DNA from 4 places in the Aliiglaciecola sp. genome. Region 4 is predicted to be linked to each of the others. Evidence: predicted binding sites of a transcription regulator. Region 4 holds the regulator's gene; each other region holds the start of a gene.
The links. The regulator FNR, encoded in region 4, switches genes on or off when oxygen is low (the NO sensors DNR and NnrR bind a similar motif). The targets are predictions, from matches to a motif close to TTGATCTAGATCAA.
Positions count from the first base shown of each region.

Region 1: the regulator FNR is predicted to act here: its motif matches at 1,919-1,932, upstream of ABJV04_RS02695 (universal stress protein).
Region 2: the regulator FNR is predicted to act here: its motif matches at 1,875-1,888, upstream of ABJV04_RS18300 (cytochrome ubiquinol oxidase subunit I).
Region 3: the regulator FNR is predicted to act here: its motif matches at 2,381-2,394, upstream of atpD (F0F1 ATP synthase subunit beta).

Region 1 is NZ_JBDWYG010000015.1:50,922-54,800, forward strand. It holds gene ABJV04_RS02690 (MBL fold metallo-hydrolase) at 1-843, opposite strand, end outside; gene ABJV04_RS02695 (universal stress protein) at 1,007-1,834, opposite strand; gene ABJV04_RS02700 (sodium/proline symporter) at 2,092-3,510, opposite strand; gene ABJV04_RS02705 (serine hydrolase) at 3,514-3,879, opposite strand, start outside.
Region 2 is NZ_JBDWYG010000067.1:81,471-85,349, forward strand. It holds gene cydB (cytochrome d ubiquinol oxidase subunit II) at 1-217, opposite strand, end outside; gene ABJV04_RS18300 (cytochrome ubiquinol oxidase subunit I) at 214-1,806, opposite strand; gene ABJV04_RS18305 (DUF3365 domain-containing protein) at 2,080-2,721, opposite strand; gene ABJV04_RS18310 (FAD/NAD(P)-binding oxidoreductase) at 2,730-3,879, opposite strand, start outside.
Region 3 is NZ_JBDWYG010000069.1:68,613-72,491, reverse strand. It holds gene ABJV04_RS18910 (ATP synthase subunit I) at 1-103, opposite strand, end outside; gene ABJV04_RS18905 (AtpZ/AtpI family protein) at 100-474, opposite strand; gene ABJV04_RS18900 (F0F1 ATP synthase subunit epsilon) at 481-870, opposite strand; gene atpD (F0F1 ATP synthase subunit beta) at 860-2,272, opposite strand; gene ABJV04_RS18890 (ATP-dependent 6-phosphofructokinase) at 2,461-3,540, opposite strand; gene ABJV04_RS18885 (lipase chaperone) at 3,694-3,879, opposite strand, start outside.
Region 4 is NZ_JBDWYG010000031.1:107,264-111,142, forward strand. It holds gene ttcA (tRNA 2-thiocytidine(32) synthetase TtcA) at 1-152, opposite strand, end outside; gene uspE (universal stress protein UspE) at 288-1,220, opposite strand; gene fnr (fumarate/nitrate reduction transcriptional regulator Fnr) at 1,334-2,071, opposite strand; gene ABJV04_RS07140 (sulfite exporter TauE/SafE family protein) at 2,097-2,762, opposite strand; gene ccoS (cbb3-type cytochrome oxidase assembly protein CcoS) at 2,759-2,944, opposite strand; gene ABJV04_RS07150 (heavy metal translocating P-type ATPase) at 2,957-3,879, opposite strand, start outside.

The sequences.
Region 1 (3,879 bases), on a different contig from region 4:
CATGGGGCTATCTAGAAAAACAGCTTGTTGTTTTAATTTACCTTTTTGATATAACTCACCGAGTCGAAAAATTATCTCTTGGGTTCTACCAACCGCAAAGGAGGGAATTAAAATATTGCCACCGTTTTCAGAAGCCTCGGTTATAACATCTTCAAACTCCTGCAATGTCGCTTCCATAGAGCGATGCTCGCGATCACCATAAGTGGATTCAAGCAGCAATACATCAGCCTCTTTAACCAACTCAGGATCGTTTAACAATGCCGCTTGTGAATTGCCAAGATCACCAGAAAACACCAACTTTTTAGCCCCGCCCTGCTCATCTATCAACACTTCTACAATGGCAGATCCAAGGATATGACCAGCATCAAGAAAATGAATAGACACATCTTCTGTAATTTCACGTTTTTGGTGATATTTGATACCAATACAGTCGTCTAATGTTGTTTCCACATCTTGCAGGTTATACAGGGGTTCAAGCTCTTCTTTACCGGCGCGGCGACGACGTTTGTTTTCCCATTCAACATCTCGCTGTTGCAAAGATGCGGCGTCCTTAAGCAACACCTCTATTAACTCTTTTGTAGCCGAGGTCATATAGATTGGACACGTTAAGCCCTGAGAAATTAATAAGGGTAAACGACCAGAGTGATCCAAATGGGCGTGGGAAAGCACAACACCATCTAGTCGGCTGACATCAAAGGGTAACGGCTTTAAGTTTGCCTCTTCCTCCACTCTTCGGCCTTGAAACAAACCACAATCTAGCAAAATCTTGCTATTCTCGGTTTGCAGTAAATACATAGAGCCCGTTACGCCTTCAATAGCACCGTAAAACGTCAATTTAGCCATGGTTCTCTCCAAATGGAATCTGATATTGGCCTAGGCAACTCAGAATTTGCAGGTACTCGGCGTTAGCTAGTCTAAAATAGTATCCGTGAACCCGTGTAAAAGCCGTTAAAACTAGCTACTAGTGTCAACTGAGCTTTAAATATTGCATAGGATTGACTAAGCGCTACTGCCTAACAATAAGCACATCAACCGTCAGCCGATTGAGAATTTTTTCAGCCGTATTGCCGATTAACATTCCTTTGATTCCCTTGCGACCAACGTTACCAATGACGACCAAGTTCGCTTTCATTTTGCTGGCGACGGAAGGGATCAAAGCATAGGCAGAGCCGGCCTCAATTTTCACTGTATAGTCAGTAAACACACCTGTATCTTCTACAATTTTTTCAAGTTTATCTTTGGATAACTTACCTTTTTTAACCATCACCTCACCGGGCTCAGTTATATCAAACTCTTGTTTTATACGCGGAATAGGGATCACCCCTAAAACAGAAACATCCGCAGACAACTGCTTGGCGATATGTGCAGAGGTATTCAGGACTTTGTCGTTTAATTCTTTTTGGGCATCGGTTCTAGTGAAAATATCAACAGTGCCTAACAACTTAAACTGACCGCGCCAGCGATTATCACCACATAACAAAACACTGGATTTAATCGGGCCTTTTAGTGCCGCTTTGATCAGTGAAAAGTCCAACTCTTCCCGTCCCAATTGAGGACGGTGAATGAATGTGGTATCAAATTCGTCATGGCTGAGAGTTTTAAACAGTAACTCTTCGCGCTCAGCTGCGGATGTAACCGTCTCCATTAGAATTGTTATTTTGCATGCATCTGCCACTTCATTGTTAATTAAGGTAGTCAGTCCCTCAACGTTAGAATCAAGTAAATCATTAGCTATATACAGCACCGTAATACTGGAAGGCGCAAACTTTAATGCTTTTTTCAGCATCGGCTTAACACTTTCTTTCCTCTCGGCAACAACTAAAATATGTTTCATAATCCTTCCTTAATTTATATTAGACTCATCTTAGATTGGGAATTCAATTGCACCTTAAGCATAGTTTAAATCTGCTTAAATTGACTGATCCACATCAATATCTAGCGAGATAAAGTATCGAATTATTTACGAGGGATTCGCTACATCAAGGGGAACGAGTAAGTGAAGTAAAAGGCACTAGGTTCTTTCCAGCGGCGTTAATTTTTTATAACTGTGATGCTAGCGTGGTATTACGAAAGAATATGTGAGGAATATTTCTATGAACGTTTAGAACGGGGACTCGAGCCTGCAAATGCAATCAAAAGCGCAATGGAAAAAGGTACCACTCTTTCTAAAAAATCACCTGGCGTGCTAGGAAGCATGTAAAAGGTGACTGCGAGCACAAAACCAGTGATCATCGCCAAAAAGGTGGCTTTAGGATGAATATTTCGATTGCACAGACGCACGATGATGATTGGGCCAAAGGATGCTCCTAAGGCAACCCAAGCAAAGATCGCTCTACTGAAAATGGCTTCGGGCATATACAAGGTCACTAACACTGAAAAAACAACGACGAATAAAATACTCAGTCTTGAAATACTCAATGATGATAAACGGGAATGTTTTTCTAAACCTAAATCATGTGCCACAACAGAGGCACTAACCAACAATTGACTGTCAGCCGTAGACATAATGGCAGACAACACGGCAGCAGTAATAACACCGGCAACAATAGGATGAAAGAGTTCGGTGGTTAATACAAAAAATAAGTTTTCTGGATTATCTAACTGGATTTGCAACGCCAGCCCAGCAAGCCCCACCACCACGACACCTAAATCAACGATTAAGAACCAAGCAGCAGCGATACGACGACCGCTTTTAATCGCTTTTTCATCTCGCAATGCCATAAAACGCAATAGCATGTGTGGCTGTCCCATTGACGAAACAGATACACTGAGATTGCCGATAATGACACCTGCAGCCAGCAAAGCAACATTGCCCCCAGTTAAACTAAGTTGTTCTGGGGTGGCAACCTCAATTAAGGTTGTAACAAAATCAATGGGGCCGCCTACTGCGACAACTGCGGCTATGGGCAACGCTAACGTTGCGATGGCCATAATAGAGCCCTGCAGCGCGTCGGTCATGCTAACCGCCCAAAACCCACCTAGCACAGTGTAAATAAAGATAATTAGCGCACCAATTAATACACTTTCCGTCATAGGCATATCAAAAGTAGCAGAAAACATGTTTCCCGCGCCTTGAAATTGAGCTGCCACATAAAGGGTAAACGAAATCAATATGATCAAGGATGCCGTTACCACTATTAACTTCTTAATCCCGCCGCTACTGCCAAAACTTAAGAAATCGGTAACGGTTAAATCTTTTTGCTCAAGACTGGTTCGATACAACCTTGGGGCAAACCAATACCAAGATATAAACATCCCTAAAATGCTACCTAAGGCTAACCAAATACCGGAGAGACCAAGCACCATCACTAAGCCACTAAACCCCAATAGTTTCCATGCCGATGAGGAACTAGCAGAATAACTAACAGCGGCAACAAAGGGGCCTAAACCACGGCCCCCTAGGAAAAAGTCATCAGTGTTTTTAACGCGACGTTGTGCCCAAAAGCCAATTCCTAGCAACACCAATTTATATACGACTAATACAACTAAAATATAACTGGCGTTGCTCACAATTTAGGGCTCCATTATGCTTCGAATAATGGTATTAGGAATGTAACTGTTATCCCACTCTTTACCAGGCGCCCAGCTAAAGCCTCCGGTACGCAAAATAACTAAATCCATAGACGGAATGATATACATCACTTGATTGCCACTGCCATCAAACATAAATAAATCATCGGCCAAATAGGGTTCACTATGCAGCACCCCAAAGCCTTTAGCTGGACCAACTTCTGCCCACGCTCGTTTAGGCAAATAAGGTTTACCCAACCAGATATGCAGGCCCATAGCAGGGTTAGCAGGTGAAGGTTCTAGATATTCTTCCATCCAATTATCCGGAAACAAAGATTGACCATCTATTTGCCCACCGTTTTTAAGCAA
Region 2 (3,879 bases), on a different contig from region 4:
CAAAAATAGCGCCACCAGCAGTGATTAACCACACCTGGTTACCGTCCCAGTGGGGCCCCACGGTATTGATCATGACTCGGCGTTCTTGATCGGTTTTTCCAATCAGCGTCAATAATGCACCGACTCCTAAATCAAAGCCGTCGGTAATCGCAAAACCTATGAGTAATACACCTATCAACACCCACCAGATAACACGAAGGGTTTCATAATCAATCATGAGTTTGCTCCTTGAGGTTGTTCATCGTTTAGTAGTTGTGCCGCTTCTTCTAATTCACGCTCGGCTTCGGCAAAAGTTTCACTGGGGCCTTTTTTGGCGTATTTCTGCATTAGATAAAAGGCGGCGATAAACATAATTGCATAGAAGAATGTGTAGGCTATTATCGTGATAACGACGTCAGTAACACTTAAATTGGATACTGATGCATGTACCGGTAATATTTCTGCAATTGACCATGGTTGACGACCATATTCGGCAACAAACCAACCCGCTTCTGAGGCTATCCAAGGCAGTGGTAGGCTCCAAAGAGCAAATTTCAATAACCAGCGAGGTTTAGTAATTTGGTGCTTAGTAGAGTAATAGAAGGCTAGGGCAAACAGCACTAACATGGCAAATCCAGAGGCAACCATCAGTCTGAAACTCCAAAATAACGGTGCAACTTTTGGAATGCTGTAATCAACAGCTTGTTGAATAGCATTTTCGGAAGGATTAGTAACATCATCCGTAAAAGGCTGTAACAGCATAGCAAAGCCTAAATTGTCTTTGTGTTGCTCAAAATCAGCCCGTTCAGCTTCTGTCGCTTGGCCATTTCTGACTTTGTCTAATAAGTCGTAAGCTACAATTCCAGATAAAATACGCTCTCTATGGCGCTCTTTATGTTCTTTTAAGCCAACCACTTCTTCGTCTAGTGAGCGTGTGGCAATTATACCCATGGCATAAGGTATTTGGATGGCGTAATCGACAGATTCAGTTTCATCATTGGGTATGCCAAACAGGGTAAAAGCAGCAGGGGCCGGCTGGGTTTCATATTCAGCCTCTACAGCGGCTAATTTAACCTTTTGAACATCACCTAGTTCATAACCACTCTCATCACCTAAAATAATAACTGAGATAACCGATGCTAACCCAAAGCTGGCCGCGATGGCGAACGAGCGTCTAGCAAAAGCAACATCTTTGTTTTTAAGTAAGTAATAAGAAGAAATAGCTAGAACAAAAATTGCACCGGTCACATAGCCTGCAGATACCGTATGTACAAACTTCACTTGCGCAACAGGGTTGAATATGACTTCTGCAAAGCTGGTCATTTCCATGCGCATAGATTCGAAATTAAACTCTGCACCCACAGGAAATTGCATCCAGCCATTGGCAATTAAGATCCAAAGGGCAGAGAAGTTAGAACCTATGGCAACTAACCAAGTTGTCATTAGATGTTTCACTTTGGTCATTTTGTCCCAACCAAAGAAAAATAAACCAACAAAGGTAGACTCTAAGAAGAAGGCCATGAGTCCTTCTATCGCCAAAGGCGCACCAAAGATATCACCTACATAATGGGAATAATAAGACCAGTTCATACCGAACTGAAATTCCATGGTTAAGCCTGTGGCAACGCCAATAGCAAAGTTGATCCCAAACAACTTACCCCAAAACTTGGTCATTTGTTTATAGATTTCTTTGCCAGTCAAAACATACACAGATTCCATTATGGCAAGCATAAAACTCAAGCCTAAGGTTAATGGAACAAATATGAAATGAAACATGACGGTAGAGGCAAATTGCCAACGAGATAACTCAATTAGAGTCTCGTTCATACTGTTTCTCCTAGTGATTTAAAAAGTGTTGTCGAATCTATTATATTCCGATGGTTTCTACCTCGGAGTTGATCTTAATCAACATTATTGAACTCAAATTGCATTCTGCGTGCCAAATATGGAAAATATTTTAAGGTATTGAAAGGATTGGAGTTTTATTTTTGGGGAGGCTTTATTGTCAAGTTGTTGTGTCACTTATGACAAGAAGTGTGTCATAAGTGACAGTTGCTGATTTGGCAGCTGATTTTGTGGATTAATTTGTTTGGCAGTAGTCTACTCAGACATAGGCGCAGTGACGCTAAAAGCGCCGCGTATATCATTTAACGAAAAGTTTATTGCCGTGTCCTGTGGGTAGTGTTGGTTTATTTTTTCACGTAAATCCGAGGATATATTTGTACCATGACAAGCAACACATAACTGACCAGTAGGAATGGCTTTCATCATTCTAAATTGCCCATTTTTAATATCACTAAAGACCAACTTATCCATTGCTTTGCCCTGTTTCAATTGCTGTTCAAAGTTCACTAATACCTCTTTTTGCCACTCATTGGGTTGGTTATCGGGGTTGCGGGTTTTTAAGCTTGTGCGACTTAGGGTCCAACCATTAGTGGATAGTTCAGCGGCAATTTTAGGTGCTTGTTGTTGACAAACCTCTACTGCACTTTCAAAGCCACCAGTGCCAATTGCATTGAGTAATTCACTTTTGAGTTGCTTACCAAATTGCTGCATTTTTTGTTTGGCAATGTTTTGCATCTGTTGTTTTGAGGATGCTTCATGATTTTGAACCTGATTATTTATTAGCGGTTCCTTTTTTGTGGCTAATTCTTCCACCTTAGTAGCCGTTCCATAAGATCCGAAACTGACAAGAGTTAACATACCCATTGTAGTTGCACATATTGCTAATATTCTATTCATAGTATTTCCTATTCTAGTCGTTCTATTCCAAGTGCTTTTAGCACATACTTTTCGTAAACCGGTTCACTTGTGCCCGTGCGCATTTTTCGCATGAAGTATTTTTCAAATGCAATTTTGGCTAAATGTACCCATTTCCCTTTTTTAAACCAGGCAACATTACGGGGCGGAATTTGCGGCATGGCTACAAATGCTGCTCCTGTGTTGCCCATGTCGGCTAAGCAAATTGCATGCATAGTGCCTTTAGTGTGAGGCGGTTGTTTGTCAATAATGAGGGCTTTTAGATTGTGGGCGATGGCGGTCATCATAGTTTCGATCATGTAACCTGTTTTAGGCGTTCCTGTTGGGACTGGAGTTGCCTCAACTGGAGGGATAGCAACACAGACTCCGCCGGAAAATATATTCGGGTAGGTTGGATTGCGATGGTATTCATCGGTGAGAACGAAACCTTTAGGGTTGCACAAAGCATCAACATTTGCCACAGCGTCAACACCACTGAATGGAGGGATAAGCATGGCATGTTGAAAAGGTAGTTGATGCTCGAATTCAACTTCACCTTTTCGGTTTAACTCAGAAACGAACATCATACTTTCAGTGACCTTATCTACGCTGCTGTTACAAGTCCACTTTATGTCTCTGGTTCTAAGTTCTGACTCCAACATGGTTTTAGAGTCACCCACACCACCTAAGCCCATATGCCCGATATAAGGTTCACAGGTAACGAAGTGAATGGGTACTTTGTGGCGGATCTTAGCGTCTCGCAGTGCTTTATCTAAGATAAACGCATATTCGTATGCAGGCCCAAAGCAACTGGCGCCTTGGAAAGCACCAACCACAACTGGCCCTGGATTTTTTATTAGCTTTTCAAAATCTTGATAGCATTGTTGAGCGTGATCTAAGGTACAAATGGATTGCGTGTAAAAATCAGGTCCAGCTCCTTGAATATTAGCAAAGGCAAGTTTAGGTCCTGTGGCTATTATCAAATAATCGTATTCTATGCTTTGGTTTTCGTGGGTTAAAATAACATTGTTTTGTGCATCGATTTTATCCACCCTTGCGCAAATGAATTCAATGCCTTTTTTATTGAGATATTTTTCAATGGGCATCGTTATTGCGTTAGGCTCTCGCCATCCAACAGCAACCCAAGGGTTGGAAGGAACG
Region 3 (3,879 bases), on a different contig from region 4:
ACTGCAATCCTTTTTGTACCGTAAACCATAAGCTATAGAAAAAACTAATGCCCAAAACAACACCTGCAAATAACGCTATTAGCATACTGTAGTGATCGCTCATAGTTTGTCTTCCTCGTCGGTTATATTGTTATGTTGAGCATCAGCGTCGGCATCATGAATCGCTTGGTGCTCTTTACTTACCCAGCCCCAAGCGGTGAAACATCCAATGGCTAGCCCCGCAAGCAATAATGCTAGGGTCCATGAACGTTGTTGCTCGAAGTTGTTATCAATCCAAATGCCTAACATTACCCCAAGAAAAGTTGGTACAGCCACAGACCAGCCAATTATTCCCATCATCCCTAAACCAAACCATACTCCAGGGGAGGAGCGGCGCTTTGCATTTAGTTTTAATTGTGCTTTAGTTTCCACTTGTTTAACCAACGCATGGGTTGATTGTGAATGGGACTCTTGTTTGTTGCCTGTTTTGCTCATACAAATTTAATCTTTCGAAATCGAAGAAAATTGCTTTAAAAAAGTAGTTTCTAATTTCGCCAGGACACTGCGTAATTCCAACTGTTCCTGATCTGCTTTTAAAAATTCTTCCTCGACAGTTTTATGTAATTGCTGCAAAGAGCCTCCAACAATTGCTCTGCGCACGGAAATGAGTAATTGTCTTCCGGTTTTAATTAACATTCCCTCATCAACGGCAATATACGAATGTTCGTTAGCTGCTAGTTGATAGGTTAATATTCCCGGGACAACAGGGGTTACACAGTCAAGTCTATTGGGTAAAACGCCGAAGCTGCCTTCTGGCGTTTCAACAACAACACTATTCACGTCTTTTAACTCCAAAAATATTTGGTTGGGCAGTAAAATTTTAACTAGCATGTTGATTTTCCTGTTGGTTTGGCTCGACATTCTCAGTGTTAGATTTTACTGCTTCGCTAATATCACCAATCATGTATAGCGCGCTTTCTGGGTAGTCATCAAAATCACCTCGCAAAATTTGCTCACAACCATTCAAGGCATTTTCTAAACTGACAAATTTTCCTTCCATTCCAGTGAATTGTTCTGTGGTAAAAAAAGGCTGAGTGAAAAAGCGTTCTAAACGACGGGCTCGAATAACAACTTTACGATCTTTATTTGCAAGCTGCTCTAACCCGAGCATGGCTATAATGTCTTTAAGTTCATCATATTGAGCTAGAATTTCTCTTACTTCTTGGGCTAATTTGTAGTGCCGTTGGCCGACAATATTTGCGGTGGCTAAACTAGAGCTGGATTGCAGCGGATCGATTGATGGGTAGAGCCCTTCGCTGGCTCGTTTTCGAGAAAGCACCAAGGTTGCCGAAAGGTGTGAAAATGTGTGGGTGGCAGCAGGATCGGTAAAATCATCAGCCGGCACATACACTGCCTGAATTGACGTTATGGCACCATTTTGGGTGTTTGCGATGCGCTCTTCTAGACCAGATAGCTCAGTTCCTAAAGTTGGTTGATAGCCCATTCTTGATGGCATTTGGCCCATTAAACCAGATACTTCGGATCCGGCTTGAATAAAGCGAAAAATATTGTCGATAAGGAGTAAAACGTCTTTATGTTCGTCATCACGAAAATACTCAGCCATGGTTAATGCACTATGGCCTATGCGAAATCGACTTCCTGGTGGTTCGTTCATTTGTCCAAACAGCATCACCATATTATCTAAAACACCAGCCTGTTTCATTTCACGGTATAGCTCTTCACCTTCGCGGCAGCGCTCGCCAATACCACAAAAAATACTGACACCTTGTTGATGACTTACCATATTGTGGATCATTTCTGTTAGCAGTACGGTTTTACCTACCCCAGCTCCCCCAAACAATCCTGCTTTACCGCCACGCTCAAGTGGACAAAGTACGTCGACAATTTTGATACCGGTTTCAAATATTTGTTGTTGGCTAGATAAGTTTGAAAGCAGTGGAGGCGCTTGATGGACACTTCGGCGCTGACATTGGTGGTTGAAATCTTTACCATCAATAGGGTTGCCAAATACATTAAACATGCGAGATATATTTTGTTTGCCAATGGGAACAGTAAGAGGTTGGCCAGAATCTTCTGCTTGCATGCCTCTTGCTAAACCTTGTGTAGGGGTTAAGGCAATTGTACGCACTTTGTTGTCCGGTAATTGGGTTAGGACTTCTAGAACGATAGCGCGATTGTTGGCGTAGATAATATTGTGAATAGCAGGTGGTTTATGTTCGAATTTGATTTCAACAATACTTCCACGCACAGCACTCACAACCCCTATCTGCATAGATGCGAGTGGCTCAGCTTCGACTGCCATATTCGTGGGATCTATTCGTGACATTAACGATTTGCCTTAGTCTATAAGATGGTTATAACTTTCACTGCCAACACCAGATTGATAGGGATCAGACTTTTCGCCGTTAAAGGTTTATAAATTTCCTAAAGGTTATCGCTTATCTATATTTTTGGTTGATCCTAGGATTGCCCCGTCGTTTCTAAATTTGCGACACCAAAACTTATCCCTAAAGAAAGGGCACTTTGTAAGGTGATGTTGTCCCTAGCTACTCCTTTAGTTTGATTAGCAACTTGCTCTAAAGGTACGCTGGTTAACTGATTTTTTTGTTGCACAACAACTCGACCAAATAATTTTTCGGAAATGAGTTTCGCGGCAAATGCGCCCACGTTTGTTGCAAAAATTCTGTCATTAGCCGTGGGGGAGCCACCACGCTGGATGTGACCTAAAGATGTTGCTCTGACTTCGCCATTTAAGCGTGTTTCCAACTGGCTTTTTAATACATCTGAGATACCACCCAAGCGGATGGGATCTGGACTATCTGCAATGGTTTCTTGCACTGCCATAGTGCCATTTTCAGGTTTAGCACCCTCAGCGACAACAATAATAGAGTAATGCTGCTCACTGGCTCTTAGTTCACAAGCTGAAACTATTTCATCAATGTTGTATGGGTATTCTGGTATCAAGATCACATCTGCGCCGCCGGCCACGCCAGCATGTAGCGCTATCCAACCTGCATAACGGCCCATGGTTTCAAGGATCATAACTCGTTTATGTGAATGTCCAGTGGTGCGCAGTCGGTCAATAGCTTCGGTTACAATAGACACTGCGGTTTGGAAACCAAATGTACGCTCAGTACACATCAAATCGTTATCAATGGTTTTTGGCACACCAACAATGTTCATTCCTAACTTAGATAGCTCATAAGCAATTGACATTGTGCCGTCACCGCCAATCATCACCACTGCATCTAAACCTAGTTCATGATAATAAGACATAACGTCAGCCGAGCAGTCTTTGCCCTGATAGTCAAAAGGATTAGCTTTATTACTGGTTCCTAAAATAGTACCGCCAAGAGAAAGAATACCGCTGCAATCTGCATAGCTAAGCTGACGGACTTTACGTTTCAATAAACCGTCAAACCCATCTTCAATACCTATAATTTCGGCATTGTTATTTAACATTAATGATTTAGCTACAGCTCGAATTGCTGCATTTAATCCCTGACAATCACCACCGCCAGTAAGAATCCCAATCCGCATTATTATACTTCCTACGTTTTTATTTATAATTGCAATGTATTCATATTGGGGAGAAGTCTATTCAAGATTTTACCACTGTGGCGTGATTACGCTATTAGTAATAACCCTTACTTTTATGCTGATATAGACAAAAAGTCAGCCTATGAATATTCATCAATGGACGAGTACTTGAAGACGTTTTTGTTCATTCTTAGTAAACATCTTGTCTCTGAGGGTTTGAACTTTATTTGTTAGTTGCGTAGATGAATATTGAGCAGATAACCTATTTACTTCAGATTGGTAATCGGCTAATTTTTGTTGCCAATTTGCGCGTTTTTGCTGTAACGCCATTAATCGCTG
Region 4 (3,879 bases):
TCGAGCATAGTGTAACTGTCTTTACCACCAGACAGGCAAACCATCACCTTATCGCCATCCTCGATCATGTTGAAATCGGCGATTGCTTTACCTACATTTCGTCTTAAGCGCTTTTGAAGTTTATTGAAACTGTATTTTTTACTCTCAGACAGAGACTCGATCTTACTCATTATATTCCTAGAAAACATTGCTATCAGCGCCGATTATACCTGTCCTCATAAAGGACATAAACACTCTAATTTCAAATGTTTTAGGTAAACTTCTGCTCTGATATTGCTAATGTATTACTAGTGCTTGAGTGGACACTCAAAACCTTCAGGTTTTATGGCTAAAACATCACAATTGAGAGAGTCGATAGTGTGTTCAGCGGTATTACCAATAAGTGCAGCGGTGATCCCTGTTCGACCTACGGTTCCAATCACTACTAACTCTGCATCTATGGTTTTAGCAACCGATGGAATTACGTCTTCAGGTAAACCTTCACTAAGGTGCTGATTTTCTTGGGGTATATTGAATTTCTGTGCATGTTCAAGCATACATTTGGCATGATGCTGTTTGACTGATTCCGTATAACCAACGGGATCAAATTCTGGAATTTCGATGGCGATATTCACTGGTGTTCCAGGGTAAGAGTTAACAAGGTTAACTTTACCTTCTAATAAATCAGCCATCATCCCTGCGGTTTTTGTAATGATTTTATTTAAACTATGGTGCTCATCATCTTCGCTACCAACATCAACAGCCGCTAAAATGTTGCCATTGCTTGGCCAGTCATGCTCTTTGACTAGCAATACAGGCACGGGAGACTTTCGCAAAATATGCCAATCGGTAGGGGTGAAAATAACCGATTTCAAGGTGTCATGCTCGTGAGTGCCTTTTACAATTAAGTCATAACTGTGGTCAATCACCTCAAATAAGACACTTTCATAAGGACGATTATGCCAAACTACTTTGATATCTACAGAGATTGAAGAGTTAGCTGCCAATGGCTCAACGATATTGGCTAGCCAATCAGTTTTATCATCTACCACAGCTTGGCGCATTGTTTCGCGTTCATCTACGGTCAACATAGTGGTCATTTCATAAGAGAAATCGTAAATGGATAGAAAGGCAGTAACACTGGCCCCCGTTTTTTGTGCCAGCAAGAGAGCCCGTTTAAAGGCTTTCTGATCATCGGTGGTCGGGTCTACAACGGCTAGTATTTTGTTAAATATGGACATTAGTTAACTCCCTTATAAGGTTTACACTTTCATCTTAAGTGTATGGGTACTTTAGCTATTTTGCCAGTTAACCGATTATTTGTTTTGACCTAAATCAACTTAACAGGAAAGGCCTATCCGCAGGCTTTATTTTGTAAAACATGCTCACCGAGCTTATCTCTAAGGGAGGCTAAATCGGGGATCTGGATAAACTTGCCATCTACTTTTATGATATTTTCTTTTTGAAAACGGGTTAATAAACGGCTGACGGTTTCTACGGTAAGACCTAAATGGTTACCTATTTCGTTACGCGTCATGGTTAAATTGAACTCGGTTTCAGAAAAACCACGAGAGTGAAAGCGGTCGGATAAATTAATCAAAAAATGTGCAAGACGTTCCTCTGCAGTACGTTTATTCAAGAGCATCATCATACTATGGTCTTGGTTTATTTCCGTGCTCATTATCTTAAGCATTTCTTTACGTAATGTCGGAAGTTGCTCGCTCATAGTGTCGAGCTTGTCATAGGGCAACTCACACACCATAGAGGTTTCCATGGCTTGGTTGTAACTTTGGTACTTTTCTGAAAAGAGTCCGTCGAAACCAACTATATCACCAGGAAAATGAAACCCGGTTATCTGTTGTTCTCCATCAGGGGAGGTAATATAGGATTTAAATGAACCTGTTCTTACCGCAAATAATGAGGTGAATTTTTGTCCTGGAATAGTGAGCTGATCATTTTTATGCAAAGGACGTTTACGCTCGATTATCTCATCTAAACTTTCCATTTCTGTTTGGTTCAGGGCTACGGGGATGCAAAGATGGTTAAAACTACAATTTTGGCAGCGAATACTGAACTTGTTCGAATCAGACATTAGATAATTCCACTTAATTCATTAGTTACCAATTATGAATCCCTTGGTAACATAAAATCAAGCCAAATAAGCACAATAAAACTGCAACGCTACGTTTTACCAAGGGTTGTGTTAACCAACTTCTGATTTGAGTGGCGCTAGCTCCCATTGCTAACATAATAGGCAGTGTGCCTAAACCAAAACAAAACATGGTCAACGCACCTTGTACTGCGCTGCCAGTGGAAACACTCCAGGTTAATGTTGAATATACTAATCCGCAGGGCAGCCAACCCCAAATCACACCATAGGGCACGGCATACATTGGGTGTTTAAAGGGAATAAAACGTTTTGACAACGGGCTGATTTTACGCCAAAAAATAGCACCGACTTTTTCGACTTTAGTGAGCAACTTTGACCATTGACCCACATAAAGCCCCAGTAACACCATAAATACCCCACCAAACAGGGTGAGTACTTGTGGGTTGATGAAAGATTGGGTTGTGACAACTTGCCCTAAAAGTCCGGCGATAGCGCCAGCAACACTGTAGGATAAAATACGTCCTGTATTATAAGCGATTAAAAATGGCCATTGTGACTGATTTTTTGGCAAGGCAAAGGTAAACGAGGTAACAATACCGCCGCACATCCCTGCACAATGTACACTACCTGCAAGACCAATTAAAATCGCTGAGAACCAGCTGATATCGTTCATTCTTCTTCAGTTTTAGGGGCTTTTTGTGGTGCTTTTTTGTCTACGTCATCATCGAATAAAATGTTGTAACCTTGACGTTCTAAATCTTCAAATTGATTTGACTTAACTGCCCAAAAAAAGATCCCGATAGCTAACAAAACGAGCAGTATAGCGATGGGGATTAATACATAAATAATACTCAATTTAGTTTCCTATTAACGGAGCAGACGAATTGAATTTGCTACTACAATGATTGAACTTAAAGACATACCGATAACGGCCATCCATGGGCTTAAATATCCAGCCACTGCAAGAGGAAGAATAAGTGCGTTGTAACCTATAGCCCAGACCATATTCTGTTTAATTTTATGGCGTACCTTGATTGCCATACTAACAGCAAATTTTACATTACTTAATTTCGAATTTAATAAAATGATATCGGCTGAACGTTTCGCCATGTCACTAGCGTCACCTACTGCAATAGATACATCGGCAGCGGCTAATACAGGCGCGTCATTAATACCATCTCCAATCATCAACACTTTATGTCCATCAGCTTGTAAACTTTGGATGTAATTGAGTTTTTGTTGAGGCGTTTGCCTAAAATACACATTGGGAATTCCCAAGGCGTTGGCAACCGAGGTAGCACTTGTTTCGGCGTCACCACTTAACATCACTAATTGTTTGCTACTCAGGTCATTGACGAGCTGTTTAGCGTCTTTTTTGACTACATCTTTTACCGTAAATGCGGCGATTAATTGTTTGCCTAATTGCAAATACACGCGAGAGTCATCAGGGTTTGCGGGCAAATTTAATTTATCATCTAAAATGCTTAGATTACCAATCTTTACAATTTGCGATTGATAGGTACCTTGCAAGCCTTTGCCAGCAATGGTGTCTACGTGATTAACCTCTAGAGGCGTTTTGGATTGAAACGCTTGGGAGATTGGATGTTTAGAATACTGCTCGATGCCAGCCGCTAAGTTGAATACAAAATTTTCGTCTGAATGATTAAATAGCTCAACTTCACTTACACTAAAGTGACCATTAGTGAGGGTACCTGTTTTATCAAAAATTACCGTATCGACATCAGGCATGACGTCAATGATATTTGCTCTTTTTACCAACAAACCATATT